3 regions of the Ferrimonas sp. SCSIO 43195 genome follow, and region 3 is predicted to be linked to each of the others. Evidence: riboswitches for the same ligand, from Rfam matches in the RefSeq annotation. Region 3 holds a riboswitch; each other region holds the start of a gene.
The links. Region 3 has a riboswitch for cyclic di-GMP ahead of J8Z22_RS13605 (hypothetical protein). Riboswitches for the same ligand answer to the same signal wherever they lie in the genome.
Positions count from the first base shown of each region.

Region 1: another riboswitch for cyclic di-GMP. It lies ahead of J8Z22_RS19925 (hypothetical protein); the one in region 3 lies ahead of J8Z22_RS13605 (hypothetical protein).
Region 2: another riboswitch for cyclic di-GMP. It lies ahead of J8Z22_RS20620 (hypothetical protein); the one in region 3 lies ahead of J8Z22_RS13605 (hypothetical protein).

Region 1 is NZ_CP072679.1:4,318,314-4,323,674, forward strand. It holds gene rsmH (16S rRNA (cytosine(1402)-N(4))-methyltransferase RsmH) at 1-168, opposite strand, end outside; gene mraZ (division/cell wall cluster transcriptional repressor MraZ) at 168-626, opposite strand; gene J8Z22_RS19925 (hypothetical protein) at 904-2,910, opposite strand; cyclic di-GMP riboswitch class I at 3,011-3,095, opposite strand; gene J8Z22_RS19930 (hypothetical protein) at 3,247-3,495, opposite strand; gene J8Z22_RS19935 (ClpXP protease specificity-enhancing factor) at 3,571-4,014, opposite strand; gene sspA (stringent starvation protein SspA) at 4,007-4,636, opposite strand; gene J8Z22_RS19945 (cytochrome c1) at 4,732-5,361, opposite strand, start outside.
Region 2 is NZ_CP072679.1:4,456,497-4,461,857, reverse strand. It holds gene J8Z22_RS20625 (CoA-disulfide reductase) at 1-386, shown strand, start outside; gene J8Z22_RS20620 (hypothetical protein) at 490-3,153, opposite strand; cyclic di-GMP riboswitch class I at 3,235-3,315, opposite strand; gene J8Z22_RS20615 (thioredoxin family protein) at 3,556-4,098, opposite strand; gene hemB (porphobilinogen synthase) at 4,278-5,249, opposite strand.
Region 3 is NZ_CP072679.1:2,927,558-2,932,918, reverse strand. It holds gene J8Z22_RS13605 (hypothetical protein) at 1-3,418, opposite strand, end outside; cyclic di-GMP riboswitch class I at 3,533-3,617, opposite strand; gene J8Z22_RS13600 (haloacid dehalogenase-like hydrolase) at 4,046-5,361, shown strand, end outside.

The sequences.
Region 1 (5,361 bases), 1.4 Mb from region 3:
GCGATCGATGCCAAACAAACGGCCATCGGGTCCAAGACGCGACAGAATTTCCCGGCTATGACCGCCACGTCCGAAGGTACCATCGATGTATGTACCGTCGGCTTTGATGTTCAATCCGTCCACTGCTTCTTTCAGCAGCACGGTTACGTGACTAAAACTTTCCGCCATTAGAGGGCAAATTCCTGTAAACGTTGGTTATCAATAAAGGCTTCCGCTTCTAAAGCGGTTTGAGAGTCGGCAATCTGTTGCTGCCAGTTGCTTTCCGACCAGATCTCAAACTTGTTGAGCTGACCGACCAGCATCAGTTGCTTATCCAGTTGCGCGTACTGTCGTAAAGGGGGAGGCAATAACACCCGGCCCATGCGATCCATCTCCACATCGGCGGCGTAGCCCAGCAACAGCCGTTTAATGGCGCGCTCACTGGGTTGGGTATCGGACAGGGTCGCCAGTTTTTGCTCGACCTCCTGCCAGGCATCCAGCGGGTACAGCAGCAGGCAGGCCGACTTGATGTCGACGGTCACCACCAACTGATTGTCGTTTTGCGCGCACAACAACGGCCGGTATCGCTTTGGTATTGCGATCCGGCCTTTGGCATCGAGAGAGATGCTGCTGGCGCCTCTAAACAAAAGCTATCCCATCCCTGTTAAATTCAATCGGACGACTTCATCCCACAAATAACCACTTTTTCCCACAAGCTACCAAGTTTATGGACACAAAGCGAGTATTGTCAAGGTGAGGCGATCGGCGTCAAATCCCGTCAGAATGGGGTTCTTACACTTATTTTTTAACTAGTTAACCCGTAATCAGCGGCGGCTTAACCGAGGTAATCAGAGTCATTAACTGAGCAAAAAAACAAAAAGGCTGCCCGAAGACAGCCAATCCGTTTTCCAACAACCCTGAGGGTTACTGGTTGTTCCAGTACAGGGTATTGGCAGATGCCAGATACGGCCGGTACCAGTTCGGCGCACCGTAGTGACGCAGGATGTGATCACTGATGTCTCCGATGCGGGCATCGTACGCCTGCAGATCAATCCAGTCATAGCCTACGGCCACCTGATCCCAGGTTGAACTCAAGCCAGTGCCATCGACACCAAAACTGGCCATGGCCGGCGCCACGAACACATTGCTGACCATGGTGTTGGCCAGGCAGGTCAGCGGCTGGTCGCTGTCCAACATCCCTTCCTGGCGGGCCAGAACCATGAAGCCTACGTCCAGGTGGGCGTGGTTAAAGTCTTCCATCTTGCCACTGCCGTCGGCCTTGTATTGATAATCCCAGGTACAGACGTTGTTGCTGTCCGCCTTGAGGTTATCCATATAGAAGCCCAGGATCTCATTGGCCTTCTGACCGAGGTCACCGCTGTCGTTGGTCCACTTGTTAAGGTAGATCATCGCCACACCCAGGGTCATGTTGTGGTTAAACGGCAGAGGGTTGGAGTACAAACCACTGTCACCGGTATCGGCATTATCCGGGTTGACGTAAAAGTAGGAGCCCTGAATCGCCGCATTCTTGGTGGTGCTGAATGAGGTGTCGTGTGCCCGTACAATCACTTTCGCCCGTTCGATGTAACTGTCGGCCTTGGCCATATAGGCGGTCAGGTTGTCACTCTTAATGTGATCCGCCAGCCGCATAATGGCATTGAGGATCATGCCGTCGGTCAGTGCCTCATTGCGCCAGCCACCATTATAGGGGCGTCGCCATCCGGGAACCGGTAACCCGGGCGTGGTCAGATACAACTTCGGCGCCAACTCATGGTAAGGCTCATTGAAGATGTTCAGCTCACCCCGCTCTACCCGCTGTTCGTCGGTGTAATACAGCATGTGATCCGCCAGCTCAACCGCGTAGTCCAGGTACTTGCTGTCCCCATAGGTCTTAGCCATGCGCACGTAAGCCCGCAGCCAGTAATGCCCTTCCCAGGCGTACACCAGGTTGTCGTTGCCCTTGGTCTCATTCATGACCGGACGCTGGTTAGGGTACATCTGTTCGAAGCGGGCATCCCACTCCGCCTGGCTCGCCAGGTGCGGCATCGGCGCCTTGACGTTCGACTCAATGGCTCGCCAGTCCGACGCCGCCACGTTCATCAGCAGATGCGTACCGTTGGCGCCCGCTCCGGAGGCCACCACGCCTTTGTCCTGGTCAAAGCTCAGGGCGCGGGAGTGATCGTTGTTATCCAGGTCGATCAACGCCAGTGACTGCAACGCCCCTTGAGAATACTGATCCTGCTGACGATACAACCAGTTGTATGTCACCGCCGTCGGGCTTACCGCACCGTTGCTGGTGGTGGCGCTGGCACTGCCATCCGAGGCAGTCAGGTTGCCATTGGCGACGGTGATCTCTACGTAGCGGCTCTGATCAAACGCCAGTTGCCCGCCGACAGACACCGTCTGACCGTTCCAGCGACCTTCGACGCTGTTGTGGGTAAAGGCCAGATAATCGCCATTGGCGGCGGAGGACAACAGCATGGTTTTGGCACCGGCCTCAACCGCAATCTCGTCCAGCCAGGCCACGACGCGAAAATCGCCGTCGGCACGCCAATCGGCAATCTCGCCATAGGCATTCTGACCATTAAACACCACCGCATCGGAGCTCAGAATCACCCCCACTTCCGGGTCTGGATCCGGCTCTGGGTCTGGATCCGGGTCCGGGTCTGGATCCGGGTCTGGGTCCGGGTCCGGGTCTGGATCTGGGTCCGGATCTGGGTCTGGGTCTGGGTCTGGGTCCGGGTCCGGGTCCGGATCTGGGTCCGGCTCAGGATCCGGGTCCGGAATGACCGGCGGCGGATCCGGGTCCGGCGACGGATCCGATGATCCGCCCCCACACCCGCTCAGGGTGACCGCTAACAGGGTGACTGAAAACAGGGTCTTCAGTGTTACCAGGCCATTGGGGCCCAGCTGAAAATGCCGATTTGACATCTAATGCTCCTAAATCGGCAGACAATTTCACGCGACGGTTGGTCAGTACACCAGGCCATAAGCCCGGCACCGTTGTTCCCTCAATACACCACATACGACATGAGGTAATCCCGCTATCTTTGGCGTACGCCTTAAGACCGGAGATTTTGCGTCGCCAGCTCTCACTGGTTTTGCCTTTGTCTGCTGTCTAAACACACCCGATGCCGCTGCGAATGGCGCGGACACCGAATAACGAAGTGGGAAGAGAATACTCAAGGCCCATTTTTTAGACAAACAGCTCAAAACCCCCCCCTTGAAGAAATTAATTTACTGATATAGAGCAAAAAATGATCTTCATTAATTACACTTCAGATTGGAATTAAGGTTGCCGGCTGAGCCACCAATTTTCAGAAGCTTTCTACAATCAATTGTTCTGACGCCAATTTTATCGATGGTCGGAGCAGCAAGCTCGACACCGTCGCAAAATGCAAAAACTTGAGTATCAAAGGCCAAAAACGTGATCGCGATCACATGGGCGATATTGGGGAAATCGCTTTTTTGTAACCAAGACTGGGCAAAGAAGCTCAGGCGCAATGCAGGCTTCATTAAATCCGAACGATTTTCCGCGGACAAAGCAAAAAAAACCGGAGCATAGGCTCCGGCTTTTCAATCATCGAATGCTTACTTGATGACCCTGAGAGTGGGTCGCCCCGGCTCGGGACGACTGTCCTGCGAGTCGACAGCCTCAGGCGCAGTGGTGTCATCCTGCTGCTGCTCCAGTTGCAGCTCATAGCTCGGTTCAGGCGGAAACAGGGTTCCGGCGCCATTTTCCCGGGCATAGATAGCCTCACAGGCATACAGGGGGACCACAATGGCCTGTGGCTGACCGCCAAAACGGGCATTAAAGCGGACGTCGTCATTGCCCATCTGCAGATTGCCCACCGCATGGGGAGCTATGTTCAGCACAATCTGGCCATCCTGCACATACTGAGTCGGTACCCGGACGCCGGGTAACTCGGCATTGACCGCCAGGTGAGGGGTCAGATCATTATCAACCAGCCACTCATACAGCGCCCGCAACAGGTAGGGGCGTTGGGGTGACAGGCTGTGCTCTACCTCAGACACCGATGCGCAGCTCGCGCTCGGCTTCGGTCAGCGATGCCTTAAAGGACTCACGCTCGAAGATGCGGGTCATGTAGGCTTTCACTTCATTGCTGCCACGGCCGGCCACTTCGATGCCCAGCTGAGGCAGGCGCCAGAACAGGGCTGCCAGGTAGCAATCTACCAGGGTGAACTCTTCGCTCATGAAGTAAGGGGTTTCCGCAAATACCGGGCTCAGGCCCAGAATGCTTTCGGTCAGCTGCTTACGAGCCGCATCGGCTTTCTCACCACGCATAATGCGTTCGGCCAATGCATACCAGTCATTCTGGATGCGGTACATCATCAGACGGCTTTGACCACGGGATACCGGATACACAGGCATCAACGGCGGATGAGGGAAACGCTCATCCAGGTACTCCATAATGATACGGGAGTTGTACAGCACCAATTCACGATCGATCAGGGTCGGAACGCTGTTGTATGGGTTGAGCTCTGCTAAGTCTTCCGGTAGCTGGTTTGGATCAACCTGGATTACCTCGACACCGACGCCCTTCTCCGCCAAGACAATGCGTACTTGGTGGCTATAGAGATCACTAGCACCGGAATACAGCGCCATTACAGAGCGTTTATTGGCAGCAACAGCCATCGACATCCTCCAAACTCACTCAGAAACGATAAAACATTTGGGGGCAAGAATGCCCCCAAATGCGCAAGAGGTAGATTGTAACCTGTTATTGGCGATTAGTGTACATCTCGCCAATATTCCTTCTTCAAGAAAAACGCAATCACGAAGAAGAAGGCCAGGAAAGCCAGTACCCATTTACCAATACGTTCACGTTCCAGCTTGACCGGCTCACCGGTATAGGCCAGGAAATTGGTGATATCCAGAACGTACTGATCATACTCTTCGGCATTCATCTGGCCGCCGCTGGCGACGATGGTACCGTCTTCCTGCAACACCGGTGTCCCTTGCAGTCCTTCCAGGACATGGGGCATGCCCACCGCCGGGAACACCAGGTTGTTGACGCCGAAGGGACGGCTTTCATCCACATAGAACGCCTTCAGGTAGGAGTAGATCCAGTCCGGGCTCTTCAGCCGCGCTTCCAGGGTCAGATCCGGCGGCGGCGCACCAAACCAGGTGGCACCATTGTCGGTACTCATGGCCGACTTGATCTGCTCACCAATCTTGGCATCGCTCAGAATCAGGTTTCCGACCTCCTCTTCGGTCATCTCCAGATCATCGGCAATGCGCTGGTAACGCTGGTACTGCAGGCTGTGACAGCCACTGCAGTTATCCATGAATGCCTGAGCACCGCGCTTGAGCGACGCTTTGTCAGTCAGATCAATGTTGGCACTGACCACGTGTTCATT
Region 2 (5,361 bases), 1.5 Mb from region 3:
GTGCCCGTGCCTTTCCGGGAACCCTGGGCAGTGCCGGGGTCAAGGTGCTGGCGCTGGAAGCGGGCCGCACCGGCATCAGTGAGCGCGAAGCTCGGGAGTTAGGGCTGGATTACAGCACTGTGGTGATTAACGACAAAAACACCACCAACTACGTACCGAACCAGCAGTCGTTGCGGGTGAAACTGGTGTACGACCGGGTCAGCAAACAGCTGTTGGGCGGCCAGATCGCCGGCGGCCCGGGAGCGGTGTTGCGAGTTGACACCCTGGCGGCGGCCATCCATGCCAAGATGACCACGGCGGATCTGGGGATGTTGGATCTGGTGTACGCGCCGCCGTTTGCCCGCACCTGGGATGCCATCAACGTCGCGGGGAACGTGGCCAAGTAATTCAACAGGGCGCTCAGGCGCCCTTTTTTATGCGGTTGTGCCAGCGGAGCTGGCTGCCGAAGCGTTAAGCAGGGGCCGCCCGCAAGGAGCGGCCCCCGGGGGGTTAGGGCAGCAGCTCGAAGCGGAAGGTGTCTAACGACCCTTCCTCGGCAGTGCCATCGGCCAGCATGGTGGTGCTGCGGCTCAACACCCGCTCTGTGGTTTGCGAGCCAAACCAGTACAGCAGGTGAGATTCCGGAGCCATGGCATCGCTGGAGGGCACCATCTCAACCTTCAGTCCGGCTTCAGTCTGGGCCCACAGGAACTCCTGGTTAGCCGGGACGGTGCCGTCGCCGGTTTCGCTACACAGGCTCATATCGACCCAGCCACTGCCTTCTAGGCCGGTATCGAACGCATCCAGATGCAGATCCATGGCGCAGCCGTTTTCGTCCTCGTCGGTCAGTCGGAATGTCAGTGAAGTGGCGAAACCATCCAGGCTCAACGGGCGAACTAACTGCATAGCGTACTCCAGCTGTTTATCGCCGTCCTGCTCGAACACCTTCATCACGTCGCCGCCCAGCCCTTCCGCAGGCAACTGCATCAGTACCCAGTCATCGGCATCAAATTGCAGTAACAGCCGGTGTTCGGCATCAATCAGCCATTTTCCATACAGGGTTTCCCGCTCCATGCCCTCGTCATCCTGCTCTTCGACCCAGGCCATGACCCGACCCTGTTCGTTCAGCTGGATCAGAGCCTGGAATTCCGCATCTACGGCCAGGTACTGTTTACCGGCCAACGCGGCGGTGGCCGCGTCATCGGCGATCAACTGTGGCAGCTCGGGCTTGTCGTCGCCGTCGCCGGGCTCGGTGCCGTCACCGGGATCCTGACCGTTGTCCGGATCGAAGCCACACTCCCCGGCATCTTCCACTTCGCGCAGCTCAGGCGTACCCAGGTTGGCCAGGAAGGCATCCATAGCGACCTCGTTGAAGCCCCACTGATCGCTGCGGGTCAGTCCCTCTCCGAGAACGAAGCCATGGCGCACCGCACCTTCATACTCGGTCAGAAGAGGCTGGGCGCGGCGGCGATGGGTGAAGGAGTGGCCCCACTCGGGCAGGTTCAGCACCAGGCCCATGGGCGTCTTGGTCCAGCTGGCATCGGCGTTTTCTTTCAGCTCGGGAGCAGCACAGCCGTTGTCATCGCACTCATCGTGTTCGACCACATAGAGGTGTACCTTACCCTGGTCCTCCTCAATGTCGCCCTGCAGGGCGACGGCCAGGCTGGTGTCATCGTCACCACCGATGTAGACCAGCTTGGGTGCTTCGGTGCTGGCGTCATTCATCAGTTCGGCCAGGGTCTGAACCGGACCCGTCGGCAGAACCACCTGGTTGCACCATTGAACCGAGGCGTCACACTCAGCCCGGTAGGGCAGCATGGCGCGACTCTCAAGCTGCTTGAAGGTCATCTGGTAACCGCTGGCGCCCTCGGGGAAGAGTTGATTGCCACTGAACAGTGATTTCCACTCGTGCTCACCCTTGGCGTAGCGCTTCAGTTTCAGGTCGGAGAGATCCAGCTGCTGAGCCCAGACCTGCTGGCGGCCATCCATATCGGAGCTGATGATGACCGAGCCATCCTCCTCCTGGGAGACAACCTCCACCTGATCGCTCATCTCGGACCAGGCTTGCTGTTTCCACACCAGCATGTCGCGATCTTCCTCTTCGGTGATCTCGATAAAGCCGACATCGGGACCGTCGTAACGGAAGCGGTTAAAGGTGATCAGGGACTCAACCTTCTGAATCTGCTGATAGCCCAGTTCGCGCTCCTTGATGCACTGGTTGGTGCTGGAGTCGAAGAACACGTCGGAGTGGCCATCCAGTTCAAACATGCCCCCTTCGGACTCGAGCAGGGTCAGCAGGCTGGCCTCCTCGAGGTCGCCGCGTTCACGTTTGCGCTCGACTCTGTCCTGAACGTCTTCGGGGGCGAGGGGCAGCTCATTGGCAACTTCGTCGGCGATGGTGTCGGCATCGGGCTCCTGACCATTGGCTTCCGCCTCATCCACCCGGTTTACCAGCTGCTCCAGGTTTTCGGTCAGGGTTTCGGCGATGGCATCGGCCACTTCGTTGTCTTCGGCATCACCGCCGGTGCCGCCGTTCTGCTCTACGGCATGTTTTGTCTTGGCAGTGACACGGGCGACGACCTGGGCTACCCGGTGCAGCCGTTTGTAGCCGTTGCCATTGGCCGGCTGCTGTTTGCCGACAATGTAATCTTCCACCAGGCTCAGATCAGAGCCCAGAATACCCAGAGTCTGCTCCAGGGCTGCCGCTGCGGTCTCCTGGTCCACACCGGCCCTGTCCATCTCGGAGGCGAGCAGGGTGGTCAGGGGGCTGACAAACTCCACCACACCGGCCGGTGCCGTCATGGTGTAGCTCTGGGGCAGTACCACACCTGGGTTGTCTTCATCCTCGGTCTGGCCGGCGATCACCTTCACCAGCATCTGCACCTGGCTCAGATCCAGAGCGGCATCCAGATTCGAGAAACTGTACTGGCCTCCGGCCTGGGTCAGGGTGCTGGGCTCATCGGCATCGCATTCGCCGTTGCTGTTGAGATCCAGGCACACCTGAGCGTTAACCAGGTAACCATCGGCGGTGGTACCGGACAAGCTCTGAGTCGGCTCCGGTGCCGGTGGCTCCGGGGTGGGCGTCGGGGTGGATGAGGAGGAACCGCCGCAGGCGGCGAGTTGGGTTAATGCTGCGGCCATGGATATGGCCAGCAGGTGGCGTCTGAAGTGCATAGTCTACCATCCCTAATGGTTGAACCTATTTCAAACGCTGGCGCTGGCGAACGCCGAGTGGCCACCGGGACCACTCGATACGCTGGAAACCCCGCTGTCTCTGTGAAGCAGAGACCGGTGGCTTTGCGTCCCAGCTTCGCAGCTGGTTTGCCATTGTCAGCGATGCATCGTGTGATGTCGTTATTATGGTGTCGATAAGCGGCGACAAAGCGGGAATACCGGCTCGGTCATCCGCGGCGACTTAGGGATTAAATCATGAGGTTACGTCGATGTCATGGCAAAGATGAACGACTGTGAGTCGATGCTGACACCGTGTAAAAAAAGAATGCGTTAAAACAGATATTTACAGTTGGGCTAAGGTGCCAAGTCATTGAATTTAATGGCGTTGGCACCTTGAGGGCGCTACTTCAGAATCTCTGCCAGATCCTGTTCCAGCGAGGTGGTCGGCGATTCGATGATGCGACCGATCTCCTTGCCCTGTTGCTGGATGATGAAGGTGGGAATCCGTTGGAAATCGTAGGCGGCGGCCAGGTGCTGTGGGTCCGCCTTGCTGCGATCGACGCCGATGTAACGCACCTGCAGGTGGTCGTTGCCGGCCAGTTCCAGAATCTTGGCAAAACGCGGGGTTTCACGGTGACAATCCGGGCACCAGGTGCCTATGATAACCACGATCTCGGTTGGGGTGTCGACTGCTTTCAGTTTGTCCAGCCACTGAGGCTGAGGGGCATAGTCAGCGTAGTTATCGCTGTAACCCGGAATGGCGTCCATGATGTCGGCCATGGCCAGTTCACCGGTCAAAATAACCTCCTGTTTATCGGGTTGATCGCAGGTGGCGAAGGGGCCTTTCTGTCCCTCTTCAAAGCCACAGCCAGAGTTGGCAAAGGCGCCGCTGCTCAGCAGGGCCGGGGCCAGTAACATGGCCATCAACGTGCTCTTTTTCATCATTCTCTCACCTTAGTTTGTCTCCTGCTAGTCTGACCCAGATTCAGCCAAGAGGTGCCCTGGCGGTAACGGAACTGTGAAGCCGATCATGACCGTTGTCACAGTTTCTGCCTCGATGGCGAGCCGACCCAGAAGCACAAAAAAGGCGGCCGAAGCCGCCTCGATGGAATCGATTCAGGGGGTTACTTTTCGTTCAGCCACTGAGCCACGCGCTTGGCAAAGTAGGTCAGTACGCCATCGGCACCGGCCCGCTTGAAGCATAGCAGGGATTCCAGAATGATCTTACGCTCGTCGAGCCAGCCGTTTTGAATGGCAGCCATGTGCATGGCGTACTCGCCGCTGACCTGGTAAGCAAAGGTGGGGACCTTCAGCTCGGTCTTAACCCGGCGTACGATGTCCAGGTAAGGCATGCCCGGCTTCACCATCACCATATCGGCACCCTCTTCGATGTCCATGGCCACTTCCTGCAGGGCCTCATCGGAGTTGGCGGGATCCATCTGATAGGTGTGCTTGTTGCCCCCCTTCAGGTTACCGGCGGAGCCGACCGCATCGCGGAATGGGCCGTAGTAGCTGGAGGAGTACTTGGCGGAGTAGGCCATGATCTGGGTGTTGACGTGACCGGCGGCTTCCAGGGCATCGCGAATGGCGCCAACGCGGCCATCCATCATGTCGGACGGGGCCACCACGTCGGCACCGGCTTCGGCATGGGACAGCGCCTGCTTCACCAGCACTTCGGTGGTGATGTCGTTGAGGATGTAACCTTCGTCATCGATGATGCCGTCCTGACCGTGAGTGGTGAACGGATCCAGTGCCACGTCGGTGATCACACCCAGCTCTGGGAACTCCCGCTTCAGGGCTCGAACCGCTTTCTGAGCCAGGCCATCCGGGTTATAGGCTTCTTCGGCGCCCAGAGATTTGATCTCCTGCGGGGTCACCGGGAACAGCGCGATGGCTGGAATGCCCAGAGCAACAATCTCACGGGCTTCCTCGATCAACAGGTCAATGGACAGACGCTCGACGCCGGGCATGGACTCAACCTGCTCTTTACGGGCATTGCCCTCCAGCACAAACACTGGGTAGATCAAATCATTGACGCTCAGCTGGCTCTCGGCCATCAGGCGACGGGAAAAGTCATGACGACGCATCCGACGCATGCGGCGACGAGAAAAAGGTCCGGTTACAACGGTCACTTGCTGCTCCTTGGTAATGGGGGGTGATGGCCAAATTTACCCGTCAAACAGGAGGACGACGGGGCTGGGCCGATCT
Region 3 (5,361 bases):
TCTTATTGGCCGACTTGATGTAATCCACGGCGCGCATGATGGCGTTGAGGATCTGGCCGTCGGACAACACCTCGATGCGCCAGCCATCAAAGGGACGACGCCAACCCGCAGCCGCCATGGAGCGGTCGTTGAGGTAGGCCTTGGGGGCCATGCTGTAGGGCTGTCCACTCAGGTTCAGCTCATTACGATCCACGCGTTTGTCATCGGTGTAGTTGATCATGTGATCAATCAGTTCGATGGCGTAGTCGAGGTACTTGTCGTCGTTATAGGCCTTGGCCATGGTGACGTAAGCTCGCAACCAGTAGTGGCCTTCCCAGGCCAGTTGGCTCTGGTCGTTGCCGTTGGTGGAGTCCAGCAGCGGGTGAGCGTTGCCGTAGCTGCCTTCGAAGGCGGCGTCCCACTCAGCCTGGGAGGCGATCAGTGCCTTGGGGGTGACCACGTTGGTGTCGATGGTCAGCCAGTCATTGTTGCCCACATTGTACAGCTGGTTGTTGTCGCTGGGCTGGGCACCGGACTCGATGATCTGGTGCTGATCATTGAAGGTGTAGCCGCGAACCTGGTTGTCGTTACCCAGGTCGATCAGTGCCAGTGCCTGCAAAGTGGCGGCGCTGTAGTCATTGCCGAAGCGCAGGGCCTGGTCGTAGCTGATGGCGCTAATGGCACCACTGCTGATGCTGGCGCTGCTTTGACCATCGGAGGCGGTCAGGCGACCATTGCTGATGCTGACTTCGACGTAGCCGGTCTGGTTAAAGGCAAAGCGGTTTTCCAGTCGCACCTCGCTGCCGTTGAAGCGGGCAATCACCGAGCGATGAGAGACGGCGATAAAGCTGCTTTGATTGGCGGTACTGGCCACATAGGTCAGGGCATCCGGGTTGCTGTCCAGTGCCGAGAACCAGCCAATGATGCGGTGCTCAGACTGCGCCTTCCAAGGGGAAAACGTCAGGTATGCATTGCTGCCGTTGAAGCGAATGGCTCGAGCGTCGTTGCCCAGCAGCGGGCCTCCCTGAGGAGGGTCTACCGGGTCAACGGGATCGACCGGGTCCACCGGATCAACAGGGTCTACTGGATCAACCGGGTCTACCGGATCGACCGGGTCTACCGGATCAACGGGGTCCACCGGATCAACGGGGTCGACCGGGCCAGAGTCGGAGCCGTACACGGCGTCCCACTGGTCCTGAGGGAAGTGCTGGGGATCCGGGTTGGTGACGGTGTGCTGGGCTTGAACCCAGTCGCCACTATCGATCTGGTGCAGTTGATTGTGGCCGCTGTCTCCGCCCACTTCGACAATGCCGCGCTCAGGATCAAAGGCGTAGGAGCGCGAATTATTCGGGTTGGCGTAATCGATCAGGGTCAGTGCCTGCAGCGCGCCTTTGGAGTAGCCGTTGCCGCGGCGGTACAGCCAGTCAAAGCTGACCGAGGTCGGGTCGATGCTGCTGGCGTTCACCGAGCCGGAATTGGTGCCGTCGAAGGCGGTCAGCTTGCCGTGCTCAACGGTGACTTCCAGGTAATGGCTGGCGGCAAAATCAAACTTGCCCCAGACACCAGGATAGTCACTGCCCCACTTGCCCTGCACGTTGTGATGGGTAAAGCCGATGAAGTCGGAAGTTTGAGACGAGCTCATCAAGGTGGTTCGGTTACCGGCGTCCGCGTCGACCTCGGCCAGCCAGGCGATGACCTTGAATTTGCCTTGCGGTTTCCACGGGGCAATTTGGGCGTAGCTGCCGTTGCCGTCAAAACGCACGGCCTGGTTGCTGACAGGATCGACGGGGTCTACAGGATCGACGGGGTCTACTGGGTCTACTGGGTCGACAGGGTCTACTGGGTCGACAGGGTCTACCGGATCGACTGGGTCAACGGGGTCAACGGGGTCTACTGGGTCGACGGGGTCTACCGGGTCTACCGGGTCCACAGGCGCATCGGTGCCAAATACGGCATTCCATTCGTCGTCACTGAAGACGCTGCTGTCCGGGTTGGTGATAACGTGGACACCCTGGCCATAATCGCTGCTGTCGATGCCGAACAGCTTGGTGGCACCGCTGCTGTCGCCGACTTCCACCAGCCCTTGATCCGGGCTGACGCCATAGGCTCGTGAGTTGCTGCTATTGGCCAGGTCCATCAGAACCAGGCCTTGCAGGCCGGCCTGAGAAAAGTCGCTGCTGCCCCGACGGAACAACAGATCATATCCCACAGAGCTGGGGTTAATGGCGCTGTTGTAGACCGATTGAGTGATGCGACCATCGCTGATGGTCATGCTGCCGTAATCGACAGTGATGTCGACCAGGCCACTGGCATTAAAATCAAATTTGCCCCACACCCCAGGGTACTGGTTGTCCCAGTGGCCCTGAACCGCAGAGTGGGTGAAAGACAGAAATTCGGTAGTGTCAGACGCACTCATCAGGATGTTGCGCTGATCTGGAGCTGCGTCCATGCCGGTCAGGTAGGCGAGCACGCGGAATTTGCCTTGTGGCTGCCAGGGGGCAATTTCGGCGTAGCTGTTGCTGCCGTTAAAATTGACGGCGTAGCTTTGCGCTGGGTCAACGGGGTCAACGGGGTCAACGGGGTCAACGGGGTCAACGGGGTCAACGGGGTCAACAGGGTCAACGGGGTCAACGGGGTCGACAGGGTCAACCGGGTCGACAGGGTCAACCGGGTCGACAGGGTCAACCGGGTCAACCGGGTCGACAGGATCCACCGGCGCATTACCAAAGGCGGCATTCCACTGAGCGTCATCGAAGTGATCGGGTGCCGGGTTTTCAATGCTGTGAGGTCCGGTAAACCATGCATTCTTAGACAGTTTTTTCAATGCCGAGGACGAGGCGCTGCCGCCGACTTCGACCATGCCTCGGCTGCTGTCGAAGGCATAAGCGCGGGAGTTGCCGGCATTGCCGAGATCGATCAGAGCCAGGCCTTGAATGCCGCCTTCTGAGTAATCGGTTTTACCGCGGCGAAACAACCACTGATAGTCAACGGAGGTCGGATCGATGGCACTGTTCTGAACCGAACGGGTGACCTGACCATCGGTGGCAGTCAGTTTGCCCTGTTGGACTTCAATTTCAATATAGCGGGTGTCATTGAACTGAAACTGGCCCCAGATCCCCGGATACTGGGATCCCCATTTACCCTGTACATTTCGGTGGGTAAAAGAGAGAAAATCTGTGGATTGGGGTTCACTCAGGAGAATTGTTCTGTTTTCTGAGTTGGAATCAACCTGGCCTAACCAGGCAATGACCTTGAAGTGACCGCTGGGTTTCCAGGAGTCAAATTCGGCGTAAGCGTTTTTTCCGTTGAACGCAACGGCATTGGAAGCTTGGCCGCCAAAGCTGAAAGAAATTAGAATAACGGATAGAAATATCAGGAATGGCGATCGTCGCTCCTGCTTTCTCCAAATTGATCCCAAAAAGTGATGCCGATGGTTCATGAAAAGCCTCATAAATCGGCAGACAATCTCGGCCCTGCTGTGGCGTTGTTTTATAGTGCATTATTAAACCCTCAATTATTTCATAGAGTTAATGCGAACAGTTCACCACTGACATGAGGTAATCCCGCTATCATTGGCCGAAGCCTTTAGACCGGAGATATTGCGTCCTTAACTTTCGTTAAGTTTGCCTTTGTCTGCTGTCGTAGTTCAAATTACATTGGTTAACACAACATTAACCTTGTTGACTCGGCGCAGTCTTGAATAAGCTGAGCCCGCGGCAAGAATGCCCAATGGTTGATCATAAAACAACCGATCTTTTTTATATTCAGCGGCCATTGGTTGTCATTTCGATATTATGTACTGCTAAAACAGCAACATCCTCAAAGGTTATTTTTTTGATATTTGCTATGCCACTTTCAGTTTCTGTGAGCCATGTTCAATTGCTGTTGCTCATTATTTAAACGATGATAATTTCTCTAAAAAAGCCCTTTTATTTTTCTGCTGACCGTGTCAGGTAGGCCGTTTACGGATCTGACGTGGCTAAGGTGACCACGCCCCTCTACACTTACAGGTATTCTTTTGGCTGTTTTCGGCCCGGAATTCATTGGATTGCAGGGATCAATCAGGATGACTAAGGATGTTACGAATAATCAGGTGCTGGGGTTGGATGAGTTTCGGGAGAAGAAGCGCAGCGGAGAAGACTACCGCCAGACCCCGGAGCAGGCTTTGCAGAATCTGGCCCAGCTTCCTGATTCAACGCCGTTGCTGGTGGACTTCGATGACACGCTGTGGCTGCGTAACAGCACCGAGCTGTTTCTTGCCTCGGTGGCGCCGAAACTGCTGATTTCGATTGTCCTGCAACTGCTGGATCTGCTGAGGCCCTGGCGTTGGATTGGAGGCCAGGAACAGCGTCATTACCGGGACCTGATTCGCATCAAGGTGGTGCTGTTTGTGGCGCCGTGGGCTAAAAGACAGTGGCAGAAACAGGCGGCCGAAGTCGGTGGTCGCTACCTCAACAGGGAGCTGTACGACCTGCTGCTCAGTCGCGACAATCCCATCTACCTGTTGAGTTATGGCTTCGATTTCATTCTGGCGCCGCTGTTGGATGCCATGGGCTGCGAGTGGCCTTTGGTGGTGTCCTCGAAACTGGGGTCGGCCATCGAGTTGCGCATTAAAGGTAAGGGGGCGATGGCCATCGAAGCCCTCGGTCGGGAAACGGTGCGGCGCAGTGCTTGCGTTACCGACAGCCTGCTGGATCGCGATCTGCTGGAGAGCTGTTCCGTCGGCATTTGGGTGCAGTGGCCAGAGTCGGTGGCGCAGAGGGCGGGGCTGGACCCCATGCTGCCGTTCGTGTACCTCAAAAAAGTGAAACGGCCCACTGAAAGCTATTTCACTCGGGCGATACTGGGGCATGACTACCTGACCCTGCTGCTGGTGTTCGCCATCGCCAATCCTTATCCCTGGCAGACCGCGGCGTGCTTACTGGGTTTTGTCCTGGCCTATTTTTGTGCCTATGAAGTGGGGTACTTTGAGAACGACCGCCTGGGGCTGCGCTACGAAGACAAGCCCAAGGTCAGTGACAACTACCGTTTGCTGGCGGGCGGGTTTCGGCCCTGGTTTGCCTGGATGTGGGCACTGGTCCTGGCGGTGTTCCCGGCTTGGCTGGCGGCTCAGGGAAGCAGTTGGTTGCCTGAGGCGTTTGCGCTGCAAGGGGCACAGGCGACCCTGCTGGTATGGGCCGTGTTTGTGGCCTTTTTAGTGGTGGTCCGGTGTGTGTTTGCCTGGTTTAATCGCATCAGGGAGACCGGCAGGGTGGTGCCGATGCTGATACTGCAACTGGCCAGAACGGCCGGGTACCTGGTGCTGTTCTCCACCTCCATCGTCGGAGTGCTGTTCTGTGTGTCTCATGGTTTGGCTAAGTGGATTCCCTACGTGGTGTATCG